Regions from separate parts of the Peribacillus sp. YIM B13482 genome, predicted to be linked through region 2. Evidence: riboswitches for the same ligand, from Rfam matches in the RefSeq annotation. Region 2 holds a riboswitch; each other region holds the start of a gene.

Region 1 (5,138 bases), on a different contig from region 2:
CACGGGCTATGACAAAATCGGCCTGTTTTGCCGCTTCAAAATCCGTTACTGAATCTCCAATAACGAGCTTAAAATCACCCGCACTCGCAATTCCCCTCATAATTGATGGCTTACAGCAACCGCAATCCTTATTACATTGGTCATCACAAGCGTGGGGCCACTCAATATAAATCTTTTCCTTATTGAAAAATGCATTGTTGCAATAAACGGAATCTGCTGGCAAGATATCATTAAAAAGAGGTGCAATGAAAAAATCCATGCCTCCACTTACAATATATAAAGGGATGTTGGCTTTTTTCGTATACTCAACGAATTCATTAAATCCTGGACGAATGCCGGCCGTCTCGCATACATATTGAATGATGTCATCCTTCAAGCCACTATCAAGCAAGGAAAACATATCACCGACCCCTGAAGATATACTGATTTTTTGCTGAAGGACATCGTCTTTCAACTTTTCCCACTCCGGTGGCGCAAATTTTTTCATGATAGAAATGATATTATCTATGTTGGTGATCGTTCCATCGAAATCGCAAAAGATGATCGGTTTCATTATTTCTTACAAGCCTCCCCATAAAACAAGAGCTTTTTTTAGTCCTTCTTCCTCAGCCGCCGCTTCTGATAGGTCCTTTCCTGCTAGTACGGCTTCAACAGCAGAACGGAAAGCCTTGGCCCCGCCCTCTGCTCCGTCAGGGTGTCCGTGAATTCCACCTCCGGCATTAATGACACTGTCCAGCCCAAAATCCTTGATCAGGTCGGGAACCATGCCTGGATGAATGCCTGCAGAAGGTACAGGGAAGGCCTTTTTCCATGAAAATTCATCTTTTGTAAGAGCTTCAGCAATCGCTAATGTTTCCTTTTTTTCAAGTGCGACATTTCCATAAGGTGATGGGAACAAGGATAAATCCGCTCCTGATAACCTCACTAATTTACCAAGCAATAATGGATAGCCTATCCCATAAAATGATGAAGATGCCAATGCCCCGCTATATGCGGGGTGCGCCATGATCGGTAGTTTGATATGATCATGTTCACTTAAGGCTTGCAATACATCCAAACCATATGTATGAACGTTGAACAATAAAGCATCTGCCCCTGCTTCAGCCGCTTGCTTCGCCTTATCCAATAAATCAAATGTTTTCCCTGATAGATTGACAGCATATAAAGTTCGGTGGCCAGTCGTTTCAAAGACTTCATTCAAAATTCTTTTTCCCGTTTTTATTCTATCGAAAAATGGAGTCTGTTCCTGGTCAAAGAGAATCTCATCATCTTTAACTAGGTCAACACCTCCTACCGCTTGTTGCTTCAGTTGCTCATTATGGAAGGTTAGATCCCTTCCCAATACACCTTTAAAGATGCTCATCACCAGGGGCCTGTTAAATACCTCAATCTTTTCCCTTATGCCTGTAATGCCAAATTGCGGTCCCGGGAACGCTTTTTGAATAGCACCGACAAAATCCAGGTCGATCAGTTTTATTTCACCGTCCAATGAAAGTTTGCCGAAGACCGTCGTAAGGATTGCAGGTAAATCATTAGAGAAATTCCCAGCCGGATAGGCAATTTTAATTAGCGAACGGTACACTTTACGATTAAAGTAGCCGTTTGCCCTCTCTTCTTCAGATAGTGGCGTTACGGATACTACACGTCCCTTATGCTTTTCCAGTTGCTTCTGGACCAATTGGGGCAGGTCCGTCCATGTCCCCACAGTCAAACCTAAGGCAATGCTCTCTGCTTTTTTCTCATGATTTCCATTAAAGTCATGAATTAAATAAGTAGCGACTATCTCGCTCATCTGATCACTCCTATTACACGTTAGTAAACTCTCGAAGTCATTAACCTGGCATTGCTCTAAATGGCAAAAGCCCCTTCATATAAGAAGAGGCTTAAAAAGCCATCTTCTTATCCCCCAGCCATTGGCTGCAAGAATTAGCACCGTGCCTTGTGGATTTCATTAAAAATCCGGCGAAGAATTCCGCCCCATTTTACAATGGAATTACGGTCGGTTGCTGGGCTTCATAGGGCTAGTCCCTCCACCTGCTCAAAATAAGAAAACGCTGATATATAGTTACAAGTATCGAAAGATTTAGAATTTATTTTGTATTCTGACAGGTATTCCATACTTTGTCAATACGTTTTTAACCATTTAACGGTGGGATACATTGGATACCTCAATCCTTCGTTAAAACAAGTTTAGTGTGCGAATTCGTTCCACAGCCTCTTTTAACCGCTCTTCCGAAGTCAGAAGCCCTACCCTTACGTAACCCTCGCCAAATTCACCGAATCCATTTCCTGCGGCAACAGCTACGTGGGCATGCGTTAATAAATAGTCTGCAAAACTCTCTGACGTAAAACCTTTTGGTACCTTGAGCCAGGCAAAAAACGATGCTTCAGGAGCTTTGACTTCCCAGCCGATTGCCCTTAATCCCTCAATGAAAACATTCCTGCGCCCCTCATACATCTTCACTAATTCCTCTACACAGCTCTGCGAGTCAAGCAATGCACTTGCCGCTGCTTCCTGTATCGCCGGGAAGAGACTCACATAAAGATGGTCTTGTAATAGTTCAAGAGCCTCTATGACACTTTTATTCCCCATTGCGAAGCCAACTCTCCACCCTGCCATATTGTATGTTTTCGATAGTGTGTATATTTCTATTCCTACATCCTTCGCTCCCTTTGCCTGGAGAAAGCTTGTCGGTTTTTTTCCGTCGAACCCTATCGCTCCATAAGCGAAATCGTGGACCACACAAATTGAATGCTCTCTTGCGTGGGAGACGGTTTCATCAAAAAAACTTTCAGTTGCAGAAGCACCAGTGGGGTTATTCGGATAGTTCAAGAACATCATTTTGGCTTTATCAAGCACGTCTTTATGTATAACTTTGTAATTCGGAAGAAAACCATTTTCTTCTGTCAAGGGCATGAATTCGGTTTTTGCCTGGGCTAACACTACACCTGAAAGATAATCCGGATAGCCGGGATCAGGAACCAGGATCGTATCACCTGGATTTAATAAACACTGCGGCAGTTCGACAAGACCTGCCTTTCCTCCAAAGAGAATCGCCACTTCACTATTTGGATCCAGCTTGACTCCATATTCACGTTCATAAAAGACGGCAGCGGCATCCTTTAAATATTGATGTCCCCGGAATGGTGAATATTTATGATTAATCGATCTTTCAGCAGCAGTCTGTAAACTTTTCACGATATGTTCAGGCGTAGGTTGATCAGGATTTCCCTGGCCTAAATTAATGACATCATGTCCTTGCGCCGTAATCGCATTGACTTTTGCGACAAGTGAGGCAAAAAACTGCTTTGGCAGGTCCTGAAGCTTTCCGGATTTTTCGAATTGCAACATTTATACACCTTCTCTGAAATTTCTTGAAATTATAGTCACAAATGATATATGTTTATCATAGTCTTGTAAAGCATTTTTTACATGTGGGGGTTTTAAACGATGAAGTGGAAAATAGCCTGTATTCAAATGGATATAGCATTCGGGCAACCGGATATCAATTTTCAGGTTGCTGAACAATGGTTGGAAGAAGCAGCACGGTCAGAACCCGATATCGTCATTTTACCAGAGCTTTGGACAACTGGATACGACTTGACCAGGTTAAATGAGATTGCTGATCAAGAGGCGGAAAAAACGATTGAATTCCTTAAAACACAGGCAAGGAAACACGAGATTCACATCGTAGGCGGTTCCATTGCCAAAAAAACGAGCAAGGGTATCTATAACACCATGATCATCATCAATAAGGATGGAAAACTCATTAAAGAGTATGATAAGCTTCACTTATTTCAATTGATGGATGAACATCGCTACCTGCAGCCAGGTGAAAAAAAAGGTTTATTCACTCTTGATGAAAAAATATGTGCTGGATTCATTTGTTATGACATCCGCTTCCCGGAATGGCAGCGAGCCCATGCTGTTCAAGGTGCCGAAGTTCTATTCGTAACCGCAGAATGGCCTAAGCCCAGACTCGATCACTGGAGAGCCTTATTGATTAGTCGTGCCATCGAGAACCAAGCCTATGTTGTAGCCGTTAATCGTTCAGGTTCGGATATCAATAATATATTTGCTGGTCATTCCTTGATTATTGATCCATGGGGAGTTATCGTAAGTGAAGCGGGAGAAGAAAACGAACTATTGACAGGCACCTTGGACTTCACTAAAGTTACGGAAGCACGTAACAAAATACCTGTATTCGAAGATCGCCGGCCGGACTTTTATTAATTTCCCCATTGACAAACTATTTAAAAAGTTGATATTATTTTCCCGAAGATTAAAATTTCAGAATACATATACTCTTATCAAGAGCAGGCTGAGGGATAAAGGCCCTATGAAGCCCAGCAACCGACTGTAATACCATTGTGAAATGGGGCGGATCCACCGCCGGATTATAAAATCCACAGAGCACGGTGCTAATTCCACCAGAATTCATTTTTCTGGGAGATGAGAGGTCCGAAGCCAAAACTTCTGCCTCTTTCTATATGAAAGAGGCTTTTTTATTCTTATTTTGAACCTGGAGGGAAAAAAATGACTCAAAACCATTCGAATTTTAAAAGATTGACAAACGAAACAGCTATAACCTTTGCAAAAAAACTTGGGTTGGTCAATGCGGATGCCAGTTTAAACTGTAAAGAAATCGGAGATGGTAACTTAAATTATGTTTTTCATATTACAGAAACTGATACAAATAAAGGAATAATAATCAAACAGGCTGTCCCATATGCCAAGGTAATTGGCGAAAGCTGGCCGCTGACATTGAAAAGGGCTGCCATTGAAGCGAATGCACTTATTCATTTCAAAAGCTATTGCCCCGAATTCGTACCGCAAGTCTATTATTCGGATGAACAGCTTGCGATCACAGTCATGGAAGATTTATCGCACTTGAAAATCGTTAGAACAGGATTAATCGATGGTGATCCATATCCATTGCTTTCACAGCATATCGGTGAGTATGTAGCGAAGACGGCATTTTATACATCCGATTATCATTTAGAACCCTCTGCGAAAAAAGAAGTGGCCCGACACTTCACGAATCCGGAGCTTTGCAGAATCACTGAAGTCTACATTTTCACGGATCCTTTTTTCGAGGAGCTCCCCGGAGATTTCGAGGTGGAATTGACTGATGCCG
Region 2 (5,138 bases):
GAGCTTGGAAACCTCACCTATCCGCCTGATATTCTCGGTTCGATCCTCTTCAGAAAAACCTAAATCTTTATTTAAACCATGGCGGATATTATCACCATCCAAAACATAACTTCGAATATTCCGATTATATAACTCTTTAGCGACCGCGTTAGCAATCGTTGATTTTCCGGAACCCGAGAGTCCTGTAAACCAAAGAACTGTGCTATCATGCCCGTTCTGCTTCCGGCGGAGCTCCTTGGTCAATGACGTTTCATGCCAAGTGACATTCGTACTTTTACTCATATAATAATCCCCCTCATCATGTGATCCTTCAATTTATGTCCAATCAGTTATAAACTTCATTCTTTTTTAGACCTTCGATCAGCACCTCGATGACTTCTTTACGGCTAAAGGTAGCTGGAGGAATTTCTCCATTTCGCAACATTTCCCTTACCTTCGTTCCGGAAAGGATGACATGGTCTTCCTTTCCATGCGGACAAGTTTTAGCTGAAGCCATATTGCCACATGCTTTACAGTAAAAACTATGTTCAAAGAATAATAGTGTGATCCCTAATTCATCCGCGTTAAAATTCCCAAAGATTTTTTGAGCATCATATGTGCCGTAATAATCGCCCACACCCGCATGATCACGTCCGACGATAAAATGGGTGCAACCATAATTTTTACGGACCATCGCATGGAAAATGGCTTCTCTTGGTCCTGCATAACGCATGGCAGCAGGGAAAACGGCAAGAGAGACACGATCCTTGGGATAATATTTATCAAGCAGCACTTTATAGCTCTCCATTCGTACATCTGCCGGAATGTCATCGGATTTAGTGGCCCCTACAAGAGGGTTTAAGAATAAGCCATCGACAATCTCCAAAGCTGTCTTTTGAATGTATTCATGCGCACGGTGAACAGGGTTCCTCGTTTGGAATCCGACAACGGTTTCCCAGCCTTTTTCAGCAAAGGCTTTCCTTGTCTCAACTGGGTCCAAATAATGGGCTTGAAATAGCGGACGCTTTATTCTCTTGACTAATTTTATTTCTCCGCCGACATATACATCCCCGCGGTTATATAAATTTCTCACTCCAGGATGCTCCCCATCATCCGTTTGATATACTAAAGTCGCTTCCAATTGTTTATCGGGAGTGAAAATATCAGAAACGGAGAGGACCCCATATGTTTCACCCTCATGAGTCAGCTTCACTTCTTCACCTATAATAAGAGATTCTGCAGCTTTTTCAGTCAAAGGCAGCGTAATCGGGATGCTCCAAACATGGCCGCTGCTAAGTCTCATATCCTTGACAACTGTCTCATAATCACTTTTCGTAAAGAATCCTTTAATCGGACTGTAGGCACCAGTGCCTATCAATTCAAGGTCACTTAATGCTATTTCATCAATTTCGATTGACTTTGTTATTTTACTAAAATCATATTTTGGTTCCCAAAGATCGATTAATGTTCCTCCGTGCGGTAGACTGATTGTCATGCTAATTTCCCCCTATGGTTTCTATTTATTTTAAGATAAATGCAATCCGCATTCTGTTTTTTGCGCACCTTGCCAACGGCCTGAGCGTAAGTCATCGGCATTGATGGCAGGTGCCGTACACGTTTTACAGCCAATGCTCGGATATCCATTATCATGCAGGATATTATACGGAAGTCCATTTTTGTGGGCGTAACGCCAAACATCTTTCCATGTCCAATGAATGAGTGGACATATTTTAATCGATTTGAACTTATTATCCTTGTTGATATACTCGGTCAGCGCCCTTGTTTCGGATTGCTCCCTCCGCAGTCCAGAAAGCCAGGCTGTTGCCGTTGAAAGCACATCAGTAAGCGGAGTGATTTTCCGGATGTTACAACACTTATTGGAATCACTAACCCATAATTCATCTCCATATTCCGCTGCTTGTTCCTCAAGCGTCAAGGCAGGTTTCTTCATTTCGATCGAAAGCTTTGGATATCTCTTTTTCACTTGATCGATCAGTTGGTAAGTTTCCTCGAAATGTACATCTGTATCCAGGAAAACAATTTTTGCCGATGGGTTGACCTTCGCCAATAAATCCGTAAGCACGATGCCTTCAATACCAAAACTACAGGCATAAATGAGTTTGTTTCCATATTGTTCATTCGCCCATTGCAGAACTTCCAAAGCACCTTTTGTCTCACTATCTTCAGGAAATGCAGGTAAATCCCCGGTGTTGAAATTTTCATAATTTATTAATGCAGCCAACTTTATTACCCCCTCTAAGAACTTGCTCTATGTTTCACAGGTTAGAGTAACTGTAGATCAATTCCCGTTGTAATCTTCTCGAGTTATATGATCCTAGGAAAAAGAGACGAATCTAACCAATACTCTTTTTATATCAGTTAAACCCGCCTCTAGTTTTTCTAGTCAGCAGATACCTTATTTAATTCTTAGTTTTTCATTTCTTTCCATTTGAATGATTTTACCATCTTGGACAATAAGTGTAATGGATCCATATTTCATTGAATTAAGCATTTCTTGAAGTCGTTCAAATATTTCTGCAAGCTGATTCTCTTTATCCAAACCTGTTCCCCCTTTAAGGAATTCCGGAATATCTTTTTTTAGAGGCTGATTAAACGAATTTCTTAAATTTATATAATTCCTAACAACCTTACATTGCTATGGTTTGCCAATAATTTTTTCGAAAAACAAAAATCTTTCCATGATGGAAAGATTCCAAGGTAAATATTCATTACCTTATCTTCCAAAATGATCAACATTTTGTTGGATGTAGCACCTTGCATATCATGCAGGTTGCTGGACTTCAAAGGGCCAATTCCCTCCGTCGCTCTGGATAAGTTTTATTATTTTAAATATTAACATAAATTTAATCCTTGTCAATGGAGTTTTCTTATAAATTAACTTGGTTTAATATACTGGATGAACTGTTATTTTTATACACACTATTCCATTAATGATTTTATGTTCATTTAAATACGAAAATAGACTCATTTTTTTAGTTAAAGTCTCCAAAAAAATGCGCCTATTTCATTAATTAGCCTATTATTGACGTCTGGAATTATTTTTTAAAAAAATATTCGAATACCAGTCCTTTTGTTGAAGTCGATAGCTTGCAGCCATTAATTCCTTAATTGAATCGCTTCTACAAATTCCTGAACCTGACTCTGAACCCGATCCACTAAATTCAAATCATTAATCGGGTTTTCTGAATTCTGTTTATCTATTTCCTTATCCACAAAATATATGCCCTGCAACGGCTCGCCTTTCAATATTGAAATTAATGGTTTAAGCGCGTAGTCTATCGCCAATAAATGCCTGTTACTTCCGCCAATCATAATTGGCAGCACTGGCTTTCCCTTAAAAGCTCCTTCTGGCAGCATATCAATCAAGGCTTTCAATATGCCTGTGTAAGAGGCCTTATATACAGGTGAACCAATAATAATTCCTCTAGCTTCTTGAATTTTTTCTGAAAGCTTTAAAATTTCTTCACTATTATATTTCCCCTGGAATAAATCATCTGCTGAGAATTCCGTAATTGAGTAATAAGTTGTGGTAAATCCTTCTTTTTCAACTAAAGATTGAATATGTTTTAGTGATATGTCCGTTCTTGATGGAACCGCTGGACTTCCTGATAAAATTACGATTTCGCTCATTATAAATCCCCTCCATGTTACATGATTTCCAGATAAAATCCTCATAATGTCATATCGTGCAGTATGTATTTATCGTAATAGTCTGAAAAATATAAGTCAAATTTTACACTCCTGTTTATTTAATTCACGAATTGACTTCGTCAATAAGAATGATCGCTACCCATTCAAAAATAAAACGGTCATATTTACGACTTGATGCTCATGCCTTTAAATATGACCGTTTTATTATGTATGATTGTTTTTCCCATGAATACCATAAACCAAAAGTTGAGCAATGCTCTTAATTCGCTCAGCAGTAAAATATGGTTCCTTTTTCTGTTGATGAATCTCATAATGAGTGGATAACGCCAATGTGAAGGAAATGATCCCTACATTAAATAGAATAATATCAGAAATATAATGTATCTCTCCGCTATCTATTCTTTTTTGTATTTCTACATGTTTGGCATTCGGCTTGAAAATCTGATCCACATATTGCTTTGAAATATCTTGATCGAATTGCGTTTCCCGAAATAATATCGAAAATTGTTCTTTATTTTCCAGAATTTTGTTTATCATGGTGCAAACGTGATTCTCCACAAGATCATCCGTAGATAGATGGCTAGTCCCGTCTTCAGACTCCTCTTTTTCATTAGGAGTAATTGTAGCCAGAAGCAAATCTTTTTTGCTTTCAAAGTATTTATAAATAGTAGCTTCGGAAACATTGCATGCAGAGGCAATTTCATTCGTTCTTGTCATGTCAAAACCTTTGGTGGCAAAAAGCGTCCGGGCTACATTTATGATTCGTTCTTTGGTTTGCTGCCCTTTTTTCAAAAATATCAACCTTCTTTTATAAAGATAAGACCGGTTTCACCAATCTATTTCCCATGATATCTCGATGGTGCTAATCGGTCAATATTACCTTTGATCTATAGAAATCAATATTCCCAAATATCATATATAGAAAATCATTTAAAAGATGCATAGCCATCATCAACCATGACTACACTTCCATTAATTGCATCCGCTTCTTCCAAAGATAATAGATAGACAGCATTTGCGATTGCTTCTGGCTTAATTAATTTACCGCGCATTTGACTTGCATGCAATTTATCGATGATTCCCATATCCTTATAGCCTTGTATGATTGGAGTGTCAACACCCCCTGGTGCAATGCCCACTACGCGTATTCCGTAAGCACCCAATTCCAAAGCAGCTGTCTGTGTCATCATCCTTACGGCGCCTTTAGACGCTTGATAGGCGAAAGTCCCGTGGGAAGCTAAGTAGCCAAACACAGAGGCTGTATTTATAATGACACCATTGTTACCTAGTTCCTTCATTTTTCGTCCCGCTGCCATGATTCCAAAGGCCACTCCATGCTGGTTCACACCAATCGTTTTGAAGTACCCTTCCATATCTTGATCGAGGATCATCCCACCGCCCCCGATGCCGGCATTATTAAACATGATATCGATCCTTCCGTATGCTTCCACCGCTTTATTGATTAACGCTTCAACCTCTTCAAGCTT
Region 3 (5,138 bases), on a different contig from region 2:
TCTTAGCTGTTTTTATTTAAAAATATAGATTGGATAATACTATATGTTCTGTAAATATGACTTCCTATGTGGACATGTGAAGAGCAGATTTGGTTTGCCTTGCGCTTCAGGCTAATGTGGCTTTTACAGCAGTGAGATCGTAATGGTTGATTTTTTGCTCAGATTAGTCAGTTTATAAAGAAAGGACCAAGCAAGGGCTTGGTCCTTTTGGGTACAATTTATTATGCTGTCGGGCCGCCAAGTTCTTCGATTTCACTTGGAACGCTTCCGAATTTTTTAAAGTTTGCACGGAATTGGGCAGCAAGAGCTGTAGCTGCTTGTGTATATGCAGCAGGATCTTCCCAAGTCTTGATTGGCTGAAGCACTTCGTCAGGAACACCAGGAACATGAAGTGGAATATCCAAACCAAAGATATCGTCTTTGGTTGTCTCGATATTTGCTAATTCGCCTTCAAGTGCCGCTTGTACCATCGCACGAGTGTAAGCAAGTTTCATACGGCTGCCAGTTCCGTATGCACCGCCAGTCCATCCAGTGTTGACAAGGTATACCTTTGCGTTGTGCTCGTCAATTTTATCTCCAAGCATTTCAGCATAGCGTGTAGCGGGAAGCGGTAAGAATGGTGAACCGAAACATGTTGAAAATGTAGCTTCCGGTGAAGTTACTCCTCTTTCAGTACCAGCCAATTTACTTGTGTACCCACTTAGGAAATGGAACATTGCCTGTTCCTTGGAAAGCTTGCTGATTGGAGGCAGTACGCCTGAAGCATCAGCTGTTAAGAAAATGATTGTATTTGGGTGTCCTGCGATACTTGGGCTCACGATGTTATCGATCGCTTGCATTTGGTATGCAGCACGAGTGTTTTCTGTTAATGAACTATCATCATAGTTCGCTTCACGTGTTTCAGGATCAACAACTACGTTTTCCAATACGGCACCGAAACGGATCGCATCGAAAATTTGTGGTTCTTTTTCGCGTGAAAGGTTGATCGTTTTAGCATAGCAGCCGCCTTCGATGTTGAAAACACCGTTAGAAGACCAGCCGTGCTCGTCATCGCCAATCAGTTTACGATTAGTGTCTGCGGATAACGTTGTTTTACCTGTACCGGACAGTCCGAAGAATAAAGCGACGTCCCCTTCACGTCCTACGTTAGCAGAGCAATGCATTGGAAGGATTCCAGCCTCTGGAAGTAAGTAGTTCATGATCGAGAAGATCGATTTTTTCATTTCTCCTGCATATTCCGTTCCGCCGATAAGGATGGTGCGGCGTTCAAATGAAACGATGATGAAAGTTTCAGAAGAAGTTCCGTCCACTTCTGGATCTGCTTTGAAATTAGGTGCCGAAAGTATTGTGAATTCTGATTCGTGACCTCTTAGTTCCTCTTCGTTTGGACGGATGAACAAAGTATGGGCGAAAAGATTATGCCAAGCATATTCATTAACAACTTGGATAGGAAGGCGTGATGATTCGTCTGCACCAGCGAAACCTTTGAAAACAAAAATCTCTTCTTTTGCTTTTAGGTAGTCAACTACTTTATTATATAGTTTATTGAACACATCTTCGGAAATTGGCCGGTTCACTGAACCCCAATCGACTTTATCTTTAACAGATGCTTCTTCCACGATATATTTATCTTTAGGTGAACGACCAGTATATTTGCCGGTTTCAGCTTTTACTGCTCCAGTTGATGTTAAAACGCCTTCGTTTCTGCTCAATACCTTTTCAACCAATTGAGGAACTGAAAGTTGAGTTTGAACATTGTTTCCTGTTAATAATTGGTGTAACTCATTAGAAACATCTACAGAATTCATATATGAGGTACCTTCCTTTGTTTAAGTTTTTATATTACAATTAGTATAACACATTCATTTAAATAGTCTATACTATTTATTTTTTTTTGTGATAATTTTCAACTGGCCGCATTAATCAATTTAAATGGGAAGGAACCGAGTCAGGATGATCGCATATACTTTCATGGAAGCATCTTAATTTTGAATGGTAAATCATGATGCCTTTCCAATTCTTTTTCTCAATGTTCTATTATTAATGGCAATTTTCATTATTTCTATTCGCCCTGGCTTGGAAACCCTTTAAAGACGTTGAACCAACACGTATTTTCACGTGAACCCCATTCTGGGGGAAATGTTCTTTTTTAGAAAAGCATTGACAAATTCCAACCAGATACGATAATATCTTAAATTGTACGGATTCTCTTATCCCGAGTTGGTGGAGGGACAGGCCCTTTGAAACCCAGCAACCTGCCATATTGAACTTGACTCCAAGATCGATCGCCGAAAATAAAGCGATGGTTCTTCAAGGAATAGTGGTGATGGTGCTAACCTGAGCAAGGTAAAAAACCCTTGAACGATAAGAGTGAAAGGATAGAAGACAGAATTTTAAACCTTTCCTCATTTGCCAGGGAAGGTTTTTGTGTTTTTAATAAGTAATTCTGTGTCTATAGTTGAAACTAATGAGGGAAACGAGTTCCGTAAAAAATCAGGCTTATGCCTACAACATACTAACTTCCAAGGAGGAAATATGATGTCAAAGAAACGTCTATTTACTTCTGAATCTGTTACAGAGGGCCATCCGGACAAGATTTGTGATCAGATTTCAGATTCCATTTTAGATGCTATCCTTGCTAAGGATGCAAATGCACGTGTTGCGTGCGAAACAAGTGTAACAACAGGTCTTGTACTTGTTGCTGGAGAAATTACAACATCCGCTTACGTGGATATTCCGCGTATCGTTCGTGATACGATTGCAGGAATTGGCTACACACGTGCGAAATACGGTTTCGATGCTGAAACTTGTGCTGTATTAAGTTCAATTGATGAGCAGTCTGCCGATATCGCAGCTGGCGTCGATAAAGCATTGGAAGCTCGTGAAGGACACATGTCAGAGGAAGAAATCGATGCAATCGGTGCAGGGGACCAAGGTCTTATGTTCGGATTTGCCTGTAATGAAACTGAAGAGCTTATGCCGCTTCCGATCTCATTGGCACATAAACTTTCATTCCGCCTGGCTCAAGTTCGTAAAGATGAAACGCTTGCTTACTTACGCCCTGATGGTAAAACACAGGTAACTGTGGAGTATGATGAGAATAACCGTCCTGTACGTGTAGATACGATCGTTATCTCTACACAACATGATGCAGAAATTACGCTTGAACAAATTCAAGCAGATTTAAAAGAACATGTAATTAAAGCAGTTGTTCCAGCTGAATTGATCGATGCTGAAACTAAGTACTTCATCAACCCGACTGGCCGTTTCGTAATTGGCGGACCTCAAGGGGATGCTGGTCTTACTGGACGTAAAATCATCGTTGATACGTATGGCGGATACGCTCGTCACGGCGGCGGTGCATTCTCTGGTAAGGATGCTACTAAAGTTGACCGTTCTGCGGCATATGCTGCTCGTTACGTTGCGAAAAACATCGTGGCAGCTGGCCTTGCTGACAAAGCGGAAGTTCAATTGGCATACGCAATTGGTGTGGCAGAGCCTGTATCGATCTCGATTGATACATTCGGAACTGGTACTGTTAGCGAAGAAGTCCTTGTTGACCTAGTTCGCGCTAACTTCGACCTTCGTCCAGCCGGTATCATCAAAATGCTTGATCTTCGTCGCCCGATTTACAAACAAACAGCTGCATACGGACACTTTGGCCGTACAGATGTCGATCTTCCATGGGAACGCACAGATAAAGCAGAAACATTAAAAGCACAAGCATAATCAATAAATGAAAAGGTGTCCCGCTTATAGCGGACACCTTTTTTTTATTGACTTATTTTGCCGTCAGAGGGAATAATTCAAGAAATCCCATAGAAATCCACTCACGTGCATATACCCGTGAGATTAGTGCGAATACTCGTGAGATTGGTGCGTATACCCGTGAGATTGTTGCGAATACTCGTGAGTTTGGTGCATAAACTCATGGATTGGTGCGAATACTCGTGAGTTTGGCTCGTTTACTCGTGAGTTTAGTGCGAATACTCGTGAGATTGGGCGTTTACTCGTGAGTTTAGTGCGAATACTCGTGAGTTTGGGCGTTTACTCGTGAGATTAGTGCGAATACTCGTGAGTTTGGTGCATATACTCGTGAGTTTAGTGCGAATACTCGTGAGATTGGCTCGTTTACTCGTGAGTTTAGTGCGAATACTCGTGAGTTTGGTTCATTTACTCGTGAATTTGGCTCATATACTCGTGAGTTCGTAAGTTTGGTGCGTACCTATAAGTTCCCGCTATATTCAGTTTATTTTATACGTTCTGCCGTTTTGTAGTATTGCCCTTTTTCAGCATATTCGCGTACGATACGTTCCATATCCTGACGGTCTTCTTCGTTGATTTCACGAATGACCTTAGCTGGGCGTCCGAATGCCAACATGTTCGGTGGAATGACTTTGCCTTGGGGAACGAGACTGCCTGCACCTATAAAAGCCCCTTCGCCGATTTCCGCTGCATCAAGCACAATCGAGCCCATGCCGATCAAAGCTCCTTTTCGGATTTTACAGCTATGTAAAATGACCTGATGGCCAATGGTTACTTCATCCTCGATGATCAATGGATTATTTGGGCTTTGGTGCAGAACGCTGTTATCCTGTATACTGACTTTGTTCCCAATGATGGTTGGGGATACATCGCCGCGTATGACGGAATTGAACCAAATTGACGATTCTTCACCAATTTTCACATCACCTGTCACGACAGCGTTTTCAGCAATATAAGCGCTTTCAGCGATATCAGGTTCTTTACCTTTAAACGGATAAATAATCATTTTCAATCATTTCCTTTCCGAAGTGAATGTTTTTATGTATTATTTTAATATACCGTATGCAAATACACTTGGCTATTTATAATATAAATGTACAACTTGTTAGGTTTCTTTTTTGGCGAAAATCACGAATATGGTTATAATTTATATATATTATTTTAACTATCATGGATCGTATACAACAAGTGAAAAGTGAAAGGGGGATTTCGAATGTGGAAATGGGAGACAGAAGGAGACGCAAAAGGCGTAATTGTCATCATTCATGGGGCGATGGAACATCACGGCCGTTATAAGTGGTTAACACAAATGTGGCTTTCAGCTGGATACCATGTCGTCATGGGCGACCTTCCTGGGCAGGGTATGACAACTC
Region 4 (5,138 bases), on a different contig from region 2:
TTTCTTTAAGGACGTTGCATAAGGAATGTCATTCACCGATTAAATACGAAAAAGTTTGTCCGGTATGCCAGAAAGAAGTGGGTAAGGATGATATAGTCCGCGCTTTTGAGTATACAAAGGGAAAATTTGTTGTCTTGGAAGACAATGAACTAGAGCAACTGAAAAAACAAAACGAAGAAAAAGCCGTGGAAATTGTGGATTTCGTTAAAATAGAAGAAATAGATCCCATATATTTTAACCGGAGTTATTACATGTCGCCTAATGATGGAGGGATAAAGGCTTATTCCCTTCTGAGACAGGCCCTCAAGGAATCGGATAAGGTAGGGTTAGCGAAAATCATCATTCGCTCAAAAGAACAAATGGCGGTAATTCGAGTCGTTGATAATACCTTGGTGATGGAAACGATCCATTACCCGGATGAAGTTCGCTCAACAGCGGATGTACCGAATATCCCTGCTAATGATACCATTGTAAAAAAGGAAATAGATACTGCCGTGTTATTGATAGATCAATTAACGACTACTTTCAATCCGGCAAAATACACCGATGACTATCGAACAGCATTACTTGAATTGATTGAATCGAAGAAAACGGGACAAACGACGATTACAGCCAAAACAAAAGAGCCAGTTTCCAACAATGTAACAGATTTAATGGAGGCTTTACAGGCATCCATTGACCGAACGAAACATGATGAACCAGAAAAGAAAAAGACGACCCGAAAGAAAGCGGCACCGAAAAAAAAGAAACAAGCATAAAACAGGAAGCTGAGCGGAAGACGCATTATGTCGCTCGGCTTTTTGCTCGTTTTAGCCAAGGGAATGGCAAGATTATGAAAGACTTTACAAAGAAATAATTCGTTAAAATTACATAAGTAATGCATGTACAAATAGGTATTGGATCAAGATGTGATCCGATTAATGGGATTAAAAGAAAATAGTGGATGCAAATGAAGGCAAAAAAATTCGCTCCCTAAAGAGCGACAATGAGGAATTCAATCGTGAAAATCAACATATAGGCGAACGGTTGTAGTTTTCGACTATATATTGTGTTCATATTCTACCATATTTAATTCTGAAATAGCAACAAAATTACTAAACTATCCTATGATTTTTTCTGGAAATCAATGATATTCGACCGATCATGGGGGATTTTGTATGTTCCGATCCACTATATTCTCATAAATAATTACAGAAAAAATGGATTTTTAGTATAATTTAAACATATGGGATGATATAAATTAAAATGAACGGAAGATGATGTTAAAAATGGAAAATGGAAAAATCAAATCGCTTCATGCCGGAAGGGCCAAACAGGAAAATTTTTCGAATATCGATATCTTTTCAGCCATGGATAAACAAGCACAGGATAATGTGACAGTAACTAGATCTGGCATAATTGGTGATGGGGTAGGTAATGTAAGGTTCCATGGAGGTCCTGATCGGGCTTTGTGCTTTTACCCCTTTGAGCATTATTCATTATGGAATGAAAAATTCTCTAAAAAGCTGGATATCCCTGCATTCGGTGAAAATTTAACCATAGCGGGGATGACGGAAGTATCAACATATATCGGCGATATTTATCAAATAGGCGAAGTGATTGTTCAAATTAACCAGGGGAGGATTCCTTGTTCGACCATTTCCCACTTCAATCAAGAACCTAAGTTTTTGGAACTCGTGCTAAAAACGAGTTTCACTGGTTATTTTGCAAAAGTACTTCAAGAAGGAACGATAAATAAACAAAACGAAATCGTGCTAATAGATCGTTTGCAAGAAAAAATTTCAGTTCATTATGCAGCAGAGGTGATCCTTCATAAACGAGATGGGCTGGAAGGCGCAAACGCTTTACTTAAACTGGATTCGTTAGCGGAAGACTGGAAACAGAGGATATTAAAGGGAGTCCAGGCTGCAAAAGATTGAATGATTTTTGCAAAAGTGAAAAAAATGACGATCAGGTATTGAAATTGACAGATTATTAATGTAAATTAAATATAATCAAATTTTGAAATCTTGTGAAAATTATATAAATGGATCTTATCGAGAGAGGTGGAGGGACTGGCCCGAAGAAACCTCAGCAACCAGCTTAGGCAAAGGTGCTAAATCCAACAAGCAGAGCTTGATAGATGAGGAGAATGTTTCAAAAAACCTTCTTCTTTGAGAAGGTTTTTTTTCTTTTCTCTCATACTCATAGAAAACGACAAAAACAGGATTGTTTTTGAGAGAGGATGTAATGATGAATTTTCGTAAAGAAGTGAAAGAAAGAATGCTGGTTGGGGAAGGGGCAATGGGGACCTTACTGTACTCTAATGGCATCGATCAATGTTATGAGGAATTAAACTGTACGAACCCAGATCAAATAGTGTCCATCCACCGTGCTTATTTGGAAGCTGGTGCAGATATCCTTCAATCGAATACCTACGGAGCCAACTTCAACAAATTGAAACGCCATGGACTAGAAGATGAAGTAAGCAAAATCAATCGCCAGGGAGTCATCCTTGCTAAAAAAGCGGCAAAAGGAAAGGCATATGTCTTCGGTACCATAGGGGCACAGCGGAGTATCAGGAAATCGGATTTAAGCATTGAAGAGATAAAGCGAGGTTTTCGAGAACAGCTATACAGTCTGCTGATGGAAAATCCTGATGGGATTCTCCTAGAAACATTCTATGACCTGGAAGAACTTGAAACCGTCCTGCAAATCGTTAAAAATGAAACTGGACTGCCGATCATCGCAAATGTTTCGATGCATGAACTGGGTAATCTTCAAAATGGAATCCATTTAAATGAAGCCTTTCAAAAACTTGAGCAATTGGGTGCCGATGTTGTTGGGGTGAATTGCCGTCTCGGTCCACATCATATGATTAGGGCCTTGGAAGAAGTAAGTTTGCCAAAGCAAGCGTCGATTGCCATTTATCCTAATGCCAGCCTTCCGGATTATGTGGATGGAAGGCTTGTCTATAAAGCTGTACCGGAATATTTCGGTTCAAGTGCCCTCGAGCTGCGTGAGCAAGGTGCCACGATCATAGGAGGCTGCTGTGGAACGACGCCTTTGCATATTCAAGCTGTAAAGAATGCAATTGGAAGTTTGGTACCAGTAAAAGAGAAAATTACTAAAATCCGTGAAATAGAAATAATTGAAGTGATTGATAGAGAGTTGGAAATCCCACTTTACGAAAAGGCCAAAACTGAAAGGACGATACTAGTTGAACTTGATCCACCGAAAAAGTTGGGAATAGAGAGTTTCATGACTGGTGCTGAGGTTTTGAAAAAAGCAGGGGTCGATTCAATTACATTAGCGGATAATTCACTTGCTTCACCAAGGATATCGAATGATGCACTGGCTAATTTACTGAAGAACCAATTGAATGTAACGCCGATGGTGCATATAACATGCCGGGATCGAAATTTAATTGGCCTGCAGTCACATTTAATGGGTCTGCAGACAGTGGGGCTGAACGAGTTATTGATCATCACCGGAGATCCTTCTAAAATTGGGGACTTCCCAGGTGCCACTTCGGTTTATGATTTATCGTCGTTTGACCTGATAAGTATGGTCAAACAATTTAATGAGGGTCTTTCCTATTCCGGTCAAAGTTTGGGCCAACGGGCAAATTTTAAAATTGCCGCCGCTTTTAATCCCAATGTGAAATATCTGGATAAAGCTGTTCAGAGAATGGAAAAGAAGATTGCATGCGGTGCTCAATCCTTTTTGACACAGCCAATTTATTCGGTGGAGCAGATTGAAGAGGTATATGAAGCTACAAAACATTTAGAGACCCCGATTTTCATCGGTATCATGCCCTTGACAAGCACACGGAACGCCGAATTCATCCATAATGAAATCCCAGGCATCAAATTGCCTGATAATGTTAGAAGGGCTATGGCTTTAGCGGGGGATGACCCTGTAAAGTCAAGGATTGAAGGGGTGAATATCGCACGAGAGCTAGTGGACGCGGCAAGGGAAAAATTCAAGGGCATATATTTAATTACTCCGTTCCTTCGCTATGAAATGACGGCGGAACTTACGAAATATATTAGAAAAGTCGATAGTAAACAAACATCAGAGGTGGCAGTACATGAATAAAAAAGCGATTCAAGAACAGTTGGATACTAAGATTCTCCTTCTTGATGGAGCGATGGGGACCATGCTCCAAGCGGAGAATTTAACAGCAGAGGATTTTGGCGGGGAACAATTCGAGGGCTGCAATGAGTATTTATCACTGACACAACCAGAAATCATCCAATCCATCCATGAAAAATATTTAGCAGCAGGCGCTGATATCATTGAAACAAATACCTTCGGAGCGACAAGCATCGTGCTTGAAGAATACCAAATAAGCACAATCGCTTACAAGCTTAATAAAATTTCAGCCGAGCTTGCCGTTAAAGCATGTGAAAAGTATTCAAATGAAGATTGGCCAAGATATGTGGCTGGCTCGATGGGTCCCACTACAAAAACGCTTTCCGTAACAGGGGGAACTACTTTTGATATTTTAACCGATTCCTATGAAGAACAGGCACTTGGTCTCTTGGATGGTGGGGTGGACTTGCTATTGGTGGAAACCTGTCAGGATATGCTTAATGTCAAGGCTGCCTTTTCTGGAATCAAAGCAGCCTTCGCTAAAACAGGAAAAGATGTGCCTGTCATCATATCAGGTACGATCGAACCGATGGGCACGACACTCGCTGGCCAGTCCATAGAAGCTTTCTATTTATCGGTTGAACATATGAAGCCCGTGGCTGTCGGCCTGAATTGTGCAACAGGTCCGGAGTTCATGATAGACCATATCAGGACACTTGCAGATATAGCAAATAGCGCCATCAGTTGTTATCCGAATGCTGGGCTCCCGGATGAAGAGGGTCACTATCATGAGTCACCGACTTCCCTTGCGGAGAAAATGAAGCAATTTGCCGAAAAGGGATGGGTCAATATCATTGGGGGCTGTTGTGGTACGACACCAGAGCATATTAAAGAACTTTCCAGGGTCCTCGAAGGCATTCAGCCCCGTGCTATTTCGACCTCAGCCCATGGTCATGCCGTATCAGGCATAGAGCCGCTCATTTATGATGATTCAATGCGCCCTTTATTCGTTGGTGAGAGAACGAATGTTATCGGATCTCGAAAATTCAAGGAGCTGATTC

The links. Region 2 has a riboswitch for S-adenosylmethionine ahead of ACFX4L_RS17535 (YezD family protein). Riboswitches for the same ligand answer to the same signal wherever they lie in the genome.
Region 1: linked by a shared signal. The riboswitch ahead of mtnW (2,3-diketo-5-methylthiopentyl-1-phosphate enolase) and the one ahead of ACFX4L_RS17535 (YezD family protein) in region 2 are both predicted to bind S-adenosylmethionine.
Region 3: linked by a shared signal. The riboswitch ahead of metK (methionine adenosyltransferase) and the one ahead of ACFX4L_RS17535 (YezD family protein) in region 2 are both predicted to bind S-adenosylmethionine.
Region 4: linked by a shared signal. The riboswitch ahead of ACFX4L_RS10520 (bifunctional homocysteine S-methyltransferase/methylenetetrahydrofolate reductase) and the one ahead of ACFX4L_RS17535 (YezD family protein) in region 2 are both predicted to bind S-adenosylmethionine.

The regions. Positions count from the first base shown of each region.
Region 1 covers NZ_JBHZPF010000016.1:33,991-39,128, reverse strand. The annotation lists gene ACFX4L_RS10370 (2-hydroxy-3-keto-5-methylthiopentenyl-1-phosphate phosphatase) at 1-553, opposite strand, end outside; gene mtnW (2,3-diketo-5-methylthiopentyl-1-phosphate enolase) at 560-1,792, opposite strand; SAM riboswitch class I at 1,897-2,050, opposite strand; gene ACFX4L_RS10360 (pyridoxal phosphate-dependent aminotransferase) at 2,180-3,352, opposite strand; gene ACFX4L_RS10355 (carbon-nitrogen family hydrolase) at 3,452-4,234, shown strand; SAM riboswitch class I at 4,306-4,460, shown strand; gene mtnK (S-methyl-5-thioribose kinase) at 4,538-5,138, shown strand, end outside.
Region 2 covers NZ_JBHZPF010000039.1:31,449-36,586, reverse strand. The annotation lists gene cysC (adenylyl-sulfate kinase) at 1-282, opposite strand, end outside; gene sat (sulfate adenylyltransferase) at 326-1,474, opposite strand; gene ACFX4L_RS17540 (phosphoadenylyl-sulfate reductase) at 1,505-2,209, opposite strand; gene ACFX4L_RS17535 (YezD family protein) at 2,396-2,512, opposite strand; SAM riboswitch class I at 2,711-2,817, opposite strand; gene ssuE (NADPH-dependent FMN reductase) at 3,097-3,630, opposite strand; gene ACFX4L_RS17525 (TetR/AcrR family transcriptional regulator) at 3,856-4,443, opposite strand; gene ACFX4L_RS17520 (SDR family NAD(P)-dependent oxidoreductase) at 4,578-5,138, opposite strand, start outside.
Region 3 covers NZ_JBHZPF010000036.1:35,181-40,318, forward strand. The annotation lists gene pckA (phosphoenolpyruvate carboxykinase (ATP)) at 222-1,808, opposite strand; SAM riboswitch class I at 2,208-2,371, shown strand; gene metK (methionine adenosyltransferase) at 2,536-3,729, shown strand; gene ACFX4L_RS16855 (gamma carbonic anhydrase) at 4,250-4,768, opposite strand; gene ACFX4L_RS16860 (alpha/beta hydrolase) at 4,979-5,138, shown strand, end outside.
Region 4 covers NZ_JBHZPF010000016.1:63,011-68,148, forward strand. The annotation lists gene ku (non-homologous end joining protein Ku) at 1-758, shown strand, start outside; gene ACFX4L_RS10515 (MOSC domain-containing protein) at 1,269-1,919, shown strand; SAM riboswitch class I at 2,031-2,129, shown strand; gene ACFX4L_RS10520 (bifunctional homocysteine S-methyltransferase/methylenetetrahydrofolate reductase) at 2,233-4,080, shown strand; gene metH (methionine synthase) at 4,073-5,138, shown strand, end outside.